2 linked regions of the Thiorhodovibrio winogradskyi genome follow. Each later gene encodes a partner of the first gene's protein in a complex. Links are inferred from orthologs where the notes say so. Each region holds a gene or a part of one and is shown in the gene's direction. Other genes may lie near its edges.

Region 1 (3,413 bases):
AAACCAAAGCACAATGGAGCTCACAAAGCAGTGGATGAATGAATGATCGCCACCATCACCGAAACCGGCGCCAAGCCGGCATCGGACCAACATCAAGACAAAATCGCGGCGGCAACGCTTGATCCGCGACCATAGACCGCGGAGCCGACTAGCGCAATCCCCCAACCCGGAAAGCTTGGCTCGCCTTCACAACTGCCTTAAGCCGGCGCGCGCGCACCGCTATGGTCTAGAATGCTCGGCCAATTGTCCCGACTCAACCAGCCGCCACAGGGATTCTCGCCAATGTCATCGCCACCCTGCATCGCCTACTGCACCTGTCCCGACGCTGCATGCGCCGAGCGCATCGCCACGCTGCTAGTCAAAGAAGGTCTGGCCGCCTGCGTCTCCCTGCTGCCGGGCGCAACCTCCTTTTACCTCTGGGAAGGGGATCTGTGCCAGGATGCCGAGACCCTGCTGATGATCAAGACAACGCAGGCACGTTTGCACGCACTTGAGGCGCGTATCTTGACCGAACATCCTTACGAGGTGCCTGAGTTTATTGTCGTGCCTGTTATCGCGGGATCGGATCACTATCTGGAATGGATTGACACATGCACCAAAAGCACGTGATGCCCAACCAAAAAGCACACCACAACCAAGCCCCACGCCCTGGGCGATCCTCATCCGCGTCTGGCTGGCTTGGCCTCTGGATGCTGGTCGCGGGGCTGGTAACGAGTCTGAGTGGACCGGCATGGGCGGATTTCCTGCCAGTTCAGCAGGCCTTTCAACCCGCGGCCGAAGCTCTTGGCCCCGACGAAATAGCCGTGCGCTGGCGGATTGCCCCCGGCTATTACCTGTACCAGGGCAAGCTCCGCTTCCGCAGCGAGACACCCGGGGTGAGTTTGGGCCAGCCGCGGCTTCCGTCGGGCGAAATCCGGCAGGATCAGTTCTTCGGCGAGGTCGAGATTTATCGAAATCAGATAGAGATACGAATTCCGCTTGAGCGCGCCGACAGCGCTGCTGGGCGCCTAACACTGCTCGCGCGCTTTCAAGGCTGCGCCGATGCCGGCTTCTGCTATCCGCCCGAGGAAGTCGCGCTCGAGCTTGACCTGCCTGCCCTTGATTCAGCCGCCCAGCAGGCGCCCAATCCGGCAACCAGCCCTGCCTCTGACTCGAGGCCCGCCTCCAACCCGCTCAATGCGCTCGTTACCAGTGCTCGTCGCGGCTTCGCTGGTGAGCACGACATTCTCCCAGCCGAGGAAGCCTTTGTTTTTTCAGCCGACATCAAGTCACCCAACCGGCTGGAACTGCGCTGGATGATCGCGCCCGAGACCTTTTTATATCGTGACAAGATCACGCTGGAACTCACCCCAGAGAGCGCCGAGGCCGCGGGCGTGCGACTTGGCGAACTCGCTTTGCCCGAGGCTGAGATCAAGGCCAACACCGTGCGCCCGGACGGCAGCATCGGCGATGTCGCCATCTACCAGGGCCTTCTGAGCGCCGAGCTACCGCTGCTGCGCACTCGCGGCGAGGCGAGCGACATTCGCTTGACCGCCAGCTTCCAGGGCTGCGCCGAACGCGGCATCTGTTATCCGCCGGTGACCAAGACCATCACCCTGGCCTTGCCGCCGACCACCGAGCTGGCTGATTCGCAAGCTGTGGCGGATGCGCGAACTCTGGCCAGCGCACAACCCCCCACAGCCACCGCGCCCCAGGCGGAGATAGCGCGTGTCTCCGAGCAGGACCAGATTGCCGCGCGGCTGGCAAAAACCGGCATCTTCGGTGCCCTGGCACTCTTCTTCGGTCTCGGGCTATTGCTGGCCTTGACCCCATGCGTCTTCCCGATGATTCCCATTCTCTCGGGCATCATTGCCGGTCAGGGCAAGGGCATCACCACCCGCCAGGCCTTCATGCTGTCGCTGGCCTATGTGCTGGCCATGGCGCTCACCTACGCCATCGTCGGCCTGATTGCCGGGCTCTTTGGCGCCAACCTGCAGGCCGCATTCCAGACTCCCTGGGTGCTGACGCTCTTCGCCGGCATTTTCGTCGCCCTAGCGTTGTCGATGTTCGGCTTCTACGAGCTGCAACTGCCCAGCAGCCTGCAAACCCGGCTGACGGAACTGAGCAACAAGCAACAGGGTGGCACCCTGATCGGCGCGGCCATCATGGGTGTTCTCTCGGCTTTGATTGTTGGCCCCTGTGTCGCCCCACCGCTGATGGGCGCGCTCATTTTTATCGGCAAGACCGGTGATGCGGTGCTCGGCTTTTTTGCCCTGTTTGGACTTGGGCTCGGCATGGGCGCGCCTCTGCTACTCATTGGCACCTCTGCCGGCAAGCTACTGCCGCGCGCCGGTGGCTGGATGGATGCAGTCAAGGCCGTGTTCGGCGTGCTGCTGCTGGCCGTGGCGATCATGTTGCTCGAGCGCATCCTACCGGCGGCCATGGCAATGGCGCTCTGGGGGCTGCTGCTGATTGCCTCGGCGGTGTATCTGGGCGCGCTCGAGCCCCTGCCCGTGCAGGCCAGTGGCTGGCGCAATCTATGGAAAGGCCTGGGTATCAGCCTGCTGATCTATGGCGCCCTGATGCTGGTCGGCACCGCCGCCGGCGGGCGCGATACGCTGCAACCCCTGCGCGGGCTGATGCCGGTCGGTGGCGCGCAAAGCAGCGCCCAGGCCGAGTTCAAACGCATCAAGACGGTCGCCGATCTGGAGCGTGAACTGGCCGCCGCCGCGGCCAAGGGCCAACCCCTGATGCTCGACTTCTATGCCGACTGGTGTGTATCCTGCAAGGAGATGGAGCGTTATACCTTCCCCGAGCCCGAGGTTCAGGCCGCCATGGCGGGTTTTGTTCTGCTGCAGGCCGATGTGACCGCCAACGATGCCGAGGACAGAGCCCTGATGCAGGAGCGCTTCGGCATACCCGGCCCGCCGGCGATACTGTTTTTCGACTCCTCCGGCAGCGAGTTGCGCGGTTTCCGCCTCGTTGGCTTCGTGCCGTCGGAAGAATTTGCCGCCCATTTGCGCGCACTTAAACCATGACCCTAGGGTCCATCACGGTGATCCCATGAGTGTGATAAAAGTCCTGTTCGTCACCCTGCTGGCTGGCACACTGAGCATCAGCGTTGCCCTCTTTGGTCAGCGCTGGATGGACGACCATCCGAATTTCGCCCTGATGTCCGGAACAGAACGGCAGCGGGCGATGGTCCTCCCGGACCTGCGCCTGACGGACATTCATGGCAATGAGATCGGCAGCCACAACTGGGCTGGCAAGGTGCTGATCATGCACTTCTGGGCGAGTTGGTGTGCCCCCTGCCTGTCCCAGATCGGCTCGCTTGAGCGCCTGCAGGTCGCCCACGACACCAGCGTGCTGCAGGTGGCGAGTATCGCCATCGACACACCCAAGGACATCAGCACCTTCCTTGCCAGCCGCCCGCT
Region 2 (3,048 bases), 240 kb from region 1 along the record:
AATTCCGTCAGCCTCAATCAAGGCGTGGTGCGGGTGATGGGCAAGGGCAGCAAGGAGCGTCTGGTGCCTCTGGGCGAGGAAGCCTTGGCGTGGCTTGCAGAGTTTGCGCGCGGACCACGCGCGGAGCTACTGGGCGCGCGTCAATGTACTCAAGTGTTTCCGACCAGTCGCGGTTGCTGCATGACCCGCCAGGCGTTCTGGCAGCTGATCAAGCGCTATGCGCTGGAAGCCGGCATTGTGGTGGAGCTGTCGCCGCACAGCCTGCGCCATGCTTTCGCTACCCATTTGCTCAACCATGGCGCTGATTTACGCGTGGTGCAGATGCTACTGGGTCACAGCGACTTATCAACCACCCAAATTTACACCCATGTCGCCAAGGCGCGCCTGCAGGAACTCCATGCCCAGCATCATCCGCGCGCATGAATGATGAGGCCGTGCTCTCCCGCGCAAACACTCTCGCCGCGGCGCGAAACTATGGTAGCCTTCCAGCATTCATGGGTTGCTTTAAACTTTGGTGGAGGCGCGATGCCCTCGTTTGACGTGGTCGCGGAGGCCGACCTGCAGGAAGTCCGCAATGCGGTTGATCAGGCTGGGCGCGAGATTGCGACGCGCTTTGATTTCAAAGGGGTCGAGGCGCGCTTTGAACTCCAGGATGGCGCGATTGATCTGCACGCCGAGCAGGAATTCCAACTGGGACAAATGATGGACATTTTGCGCCAGAAGCTGGTCAAACGCTCGGTCGATCTCGCCGCGTTGGAGGTCGATGACCCCATCACCACGCTGAATGCCGCCCGGCAACGCATCGGCATCAAGCAGGGTGTCGACTCGGACACCGCCAAGCGCATGATCAAGGCGCTCAAGGCCAGCAAGCTCAAGGTACAGGCGCAGATACAGGGTGATCAACTGCGGATCAGCGGCAAAAAACGCGATGATCTGCAAGACGCCATTGCCGAGTTGCGCAATACCGATTGGAAGCTGCCGCTTCAATTCACAAATTTCCGCGATTAACGATGAGCGAGGATTTTGCATGATGGCATCCACCAATTCCCGAACCTCCACCTATCACTCTCCTCAGGGTCGCGGAAGACGGTCACTGCAGAGCATTCTGGCGATGCCGCTGATTGCGCTGGGTATGGCGTTGACAGGTCCGACATTGGCGGATGATGCCGCGACGATTCGCGCAGCGCTGGCCAAAGTATTGCCTGAGCATCAACCGACATCGGTCAAGCCATCGGTGGTCGATGGTCTTTACCAGGTGGACATAGGTCCGCAGGTCATGTTCGTGACCTCCGATGGTCGCTACCTGATCGACGGCGCGGTGATTGATTTGCAGACGCGGGAAAATATTGCCGAGTCGGCCCAGGCCGAGGCGCGCCAGCGCACCATGGCGGGTGTCGCGGACGAGGATGTGATTCTATTCGCCGCCGACCAGCCTAAACACCAGGTCACGGTGTTCACCGATATCGATTGCGGCTACTGCCGAAAATTGCATCACGAGATTGATGGCTACAATCAAGAGGGGATCAGCGTGCGTTACCTGTTTTACCCGCGCAGTGGTCCGGGAAGCCCTTCTTATAACAAAGCCGTTTCGGTTTGGTGTGCCGATGACCAGAGAGCCGCGATGACCGCGGCCAAGAACGGCGAGAAAGTGCCATCGGCTAACTGCAAGAATCCGGTCCGTGAGCACATGGAACTGGGAGAGCTGCTTGGCATCCGCGGAACACCCGCGATTGTGCTTGAGAGTGGCGAGATGGTGCCAGGATATGTGGAACCAAAGCGCTTGGCCCAGCTGCTCGATGCTGCCTCGCAATAGGCATTGACAAAGGATATCAGGATAAGGGGTGAAAGAGGTGGTGTGCAGTGGCTGACCAACATGGGGCACTGGAGTTCGCCTGTCGTACGCATCGTGGCATGGTTCGCAAGGGCAACGAGGACTCGGTCGCGGTGCATCCCGAGCATTGCCTGGCGATTGTCGCCGACGGGGTTGGTGGAGCCAGTGCGGGAGAAGTGGCCAGTCGCATGGCGGTGGACATCATCTCCGAGCGTTTTATCAAGCGCGCGCCCAGCCGCTCGGATGCGCGCATCGCGCAGTTGTTGACCGAGGCCGCGGTGGATGAAGCCAATGGCGCTATTGTGCGCCATGCGCGCGAGGAGCCCGAATGCTCAGGGATGGGTACCACAGTGGTGATGGGCTTTTTCGGGCAGGGATGGATGGTGTATGGTCACGTCGGTGACTCGCGCCTATACCGGCTCCGCGATGGTGAGCTCAAACAACTCACGCGCGATCATTCTTTCATTCAGGAAGTGGTCGACCAGGGCTTTTTCCCGAGCTTGGCCGATGCTCGTGAATATGGCATTACCGACAATGTGCTAACGCGCGCCCTCGGCTCGGCCGCGCATATCAAGGCCACCACTGACACCACCAATCTCCTCGAAGGGGATATCTACCTGCTTTGCTCCGACGGGTTGACGGGCATGGTGCCCTTCGATGAGCTGCAAAATGTCTTGATCGCCGCGGGCTCCCTGGAGACGGTGGCCGATACCCTGATCAAGCTTGCGTGCAAGCGTGGCGGCGTGGATAACATCACGGTCGCTCTGGTGCGCGTCAATCAGGTCGAGCAACCGGCGGACGGGACGAAGGCTCCCAAGGCGGCGGCAGATGCCCAGTCCTTGGCGGATGCGCCAACAAAAATATTACGCCCATCAAAAGCCCCCCAGCCGTCTTGATGCCTTCGGGGCGGACTGTCAGGCGGCGTTGCCTGCCAGCCTGCCTGTCAATATGGGGGGGCAAGGACTGGCTACTTGGTTTGGGGTTGCAGGGGCCGATGGGTCAGTCGATCCTCGGCATAGCGGAAGCAAACTTGGCTGATGGCGTCGGTGATTTCCAGGGTTTTGTCACCAATGGTCAGCACGACGCCTGGATAGACGGTGCCTGGAACCTCGATGCAGTGATTCATGATGTCATCGGCCCTTGCTTGCAGCTGCTCGCGTTCAAGGGTAATGGTGCTGAGTTCCGCCTTTAAGCGGTCACAGGTGCTGTTGATGGTT

The links.
Region 2: the proteins of dsbD (region 1) and Thiowin_RS09095 are in contact, whole or in part, in a crystal structure (PDB 1JZD), measured with the Escherichia coli proteins. The link is inferred for Thiorhodovibrio winogradskyi from one-to-one orthologs.

Annotation. Positions count from the first base shown.
Region 1 is NZ_CP121472.1:1,793,039-1,796,451, reverse strand. The notes cover bases 210-3,303. They hold dsbD (protein-disulfide reductase DsbD), read left to right. Parts: upstream 210-590; coding sequence 591-3,017; downstream 3,018-3,303. Other genes in these bases: Thiowin_RS07950 (TlpA family protein disulfide reductase), read left to right, coding at 3,043-3,303; cutA (divalent-cation tolerance protein CutA), read left to right, coding at 283-609. Also shown: Thiowin_RS07965 (FxsA family protein), read right to left, coding at 1-12; more of Thiowin_RS07950, read left to right, coding at 3,304-3,413. UniProt on the Escherichia coli protein: Required to facilitate the formation of correct disulfide bonds in some periplasmic proteins and for the assembly of the periplasmic c-type cytochromes.
Region 2 is NZ_CP121472.1:2,029,398-2,032,445, forward strand. The notes cover bases 192-2,920. They hold Thiowin_RS09095 (DsbC family protein), read left to right. Parts: upstream 192-1,027; coding sequence 1,028-1,813; downstream 1,814-2,920. Other genes in these bases: xerD (site-specific tyrosine recombinase XerD), read left to right, coding at 192-423; Thiowin_RS09090 (YajQ family cyclic di-GMP-binding protein), read left to right, coding at 526-1,008; Thiowin_RS09100 (PP2C family protein-serine/threonine phosphatase), read left to right, coding at 1,861-2,727; Thiowin_RS09105 (DUF342 domain-containing protein), read right to left, coding at 2,799-2,920. Also shown: more of xerD, read left to right, coding at 1-191; more of Thiowin_RS09105, read right to left, coding at 2,921-3,048. UniProt on the Escherichia coli protein: Acts as a disulfide isomerase, interacting with incorrectly folded proteins to correct non-native disulfide bonds.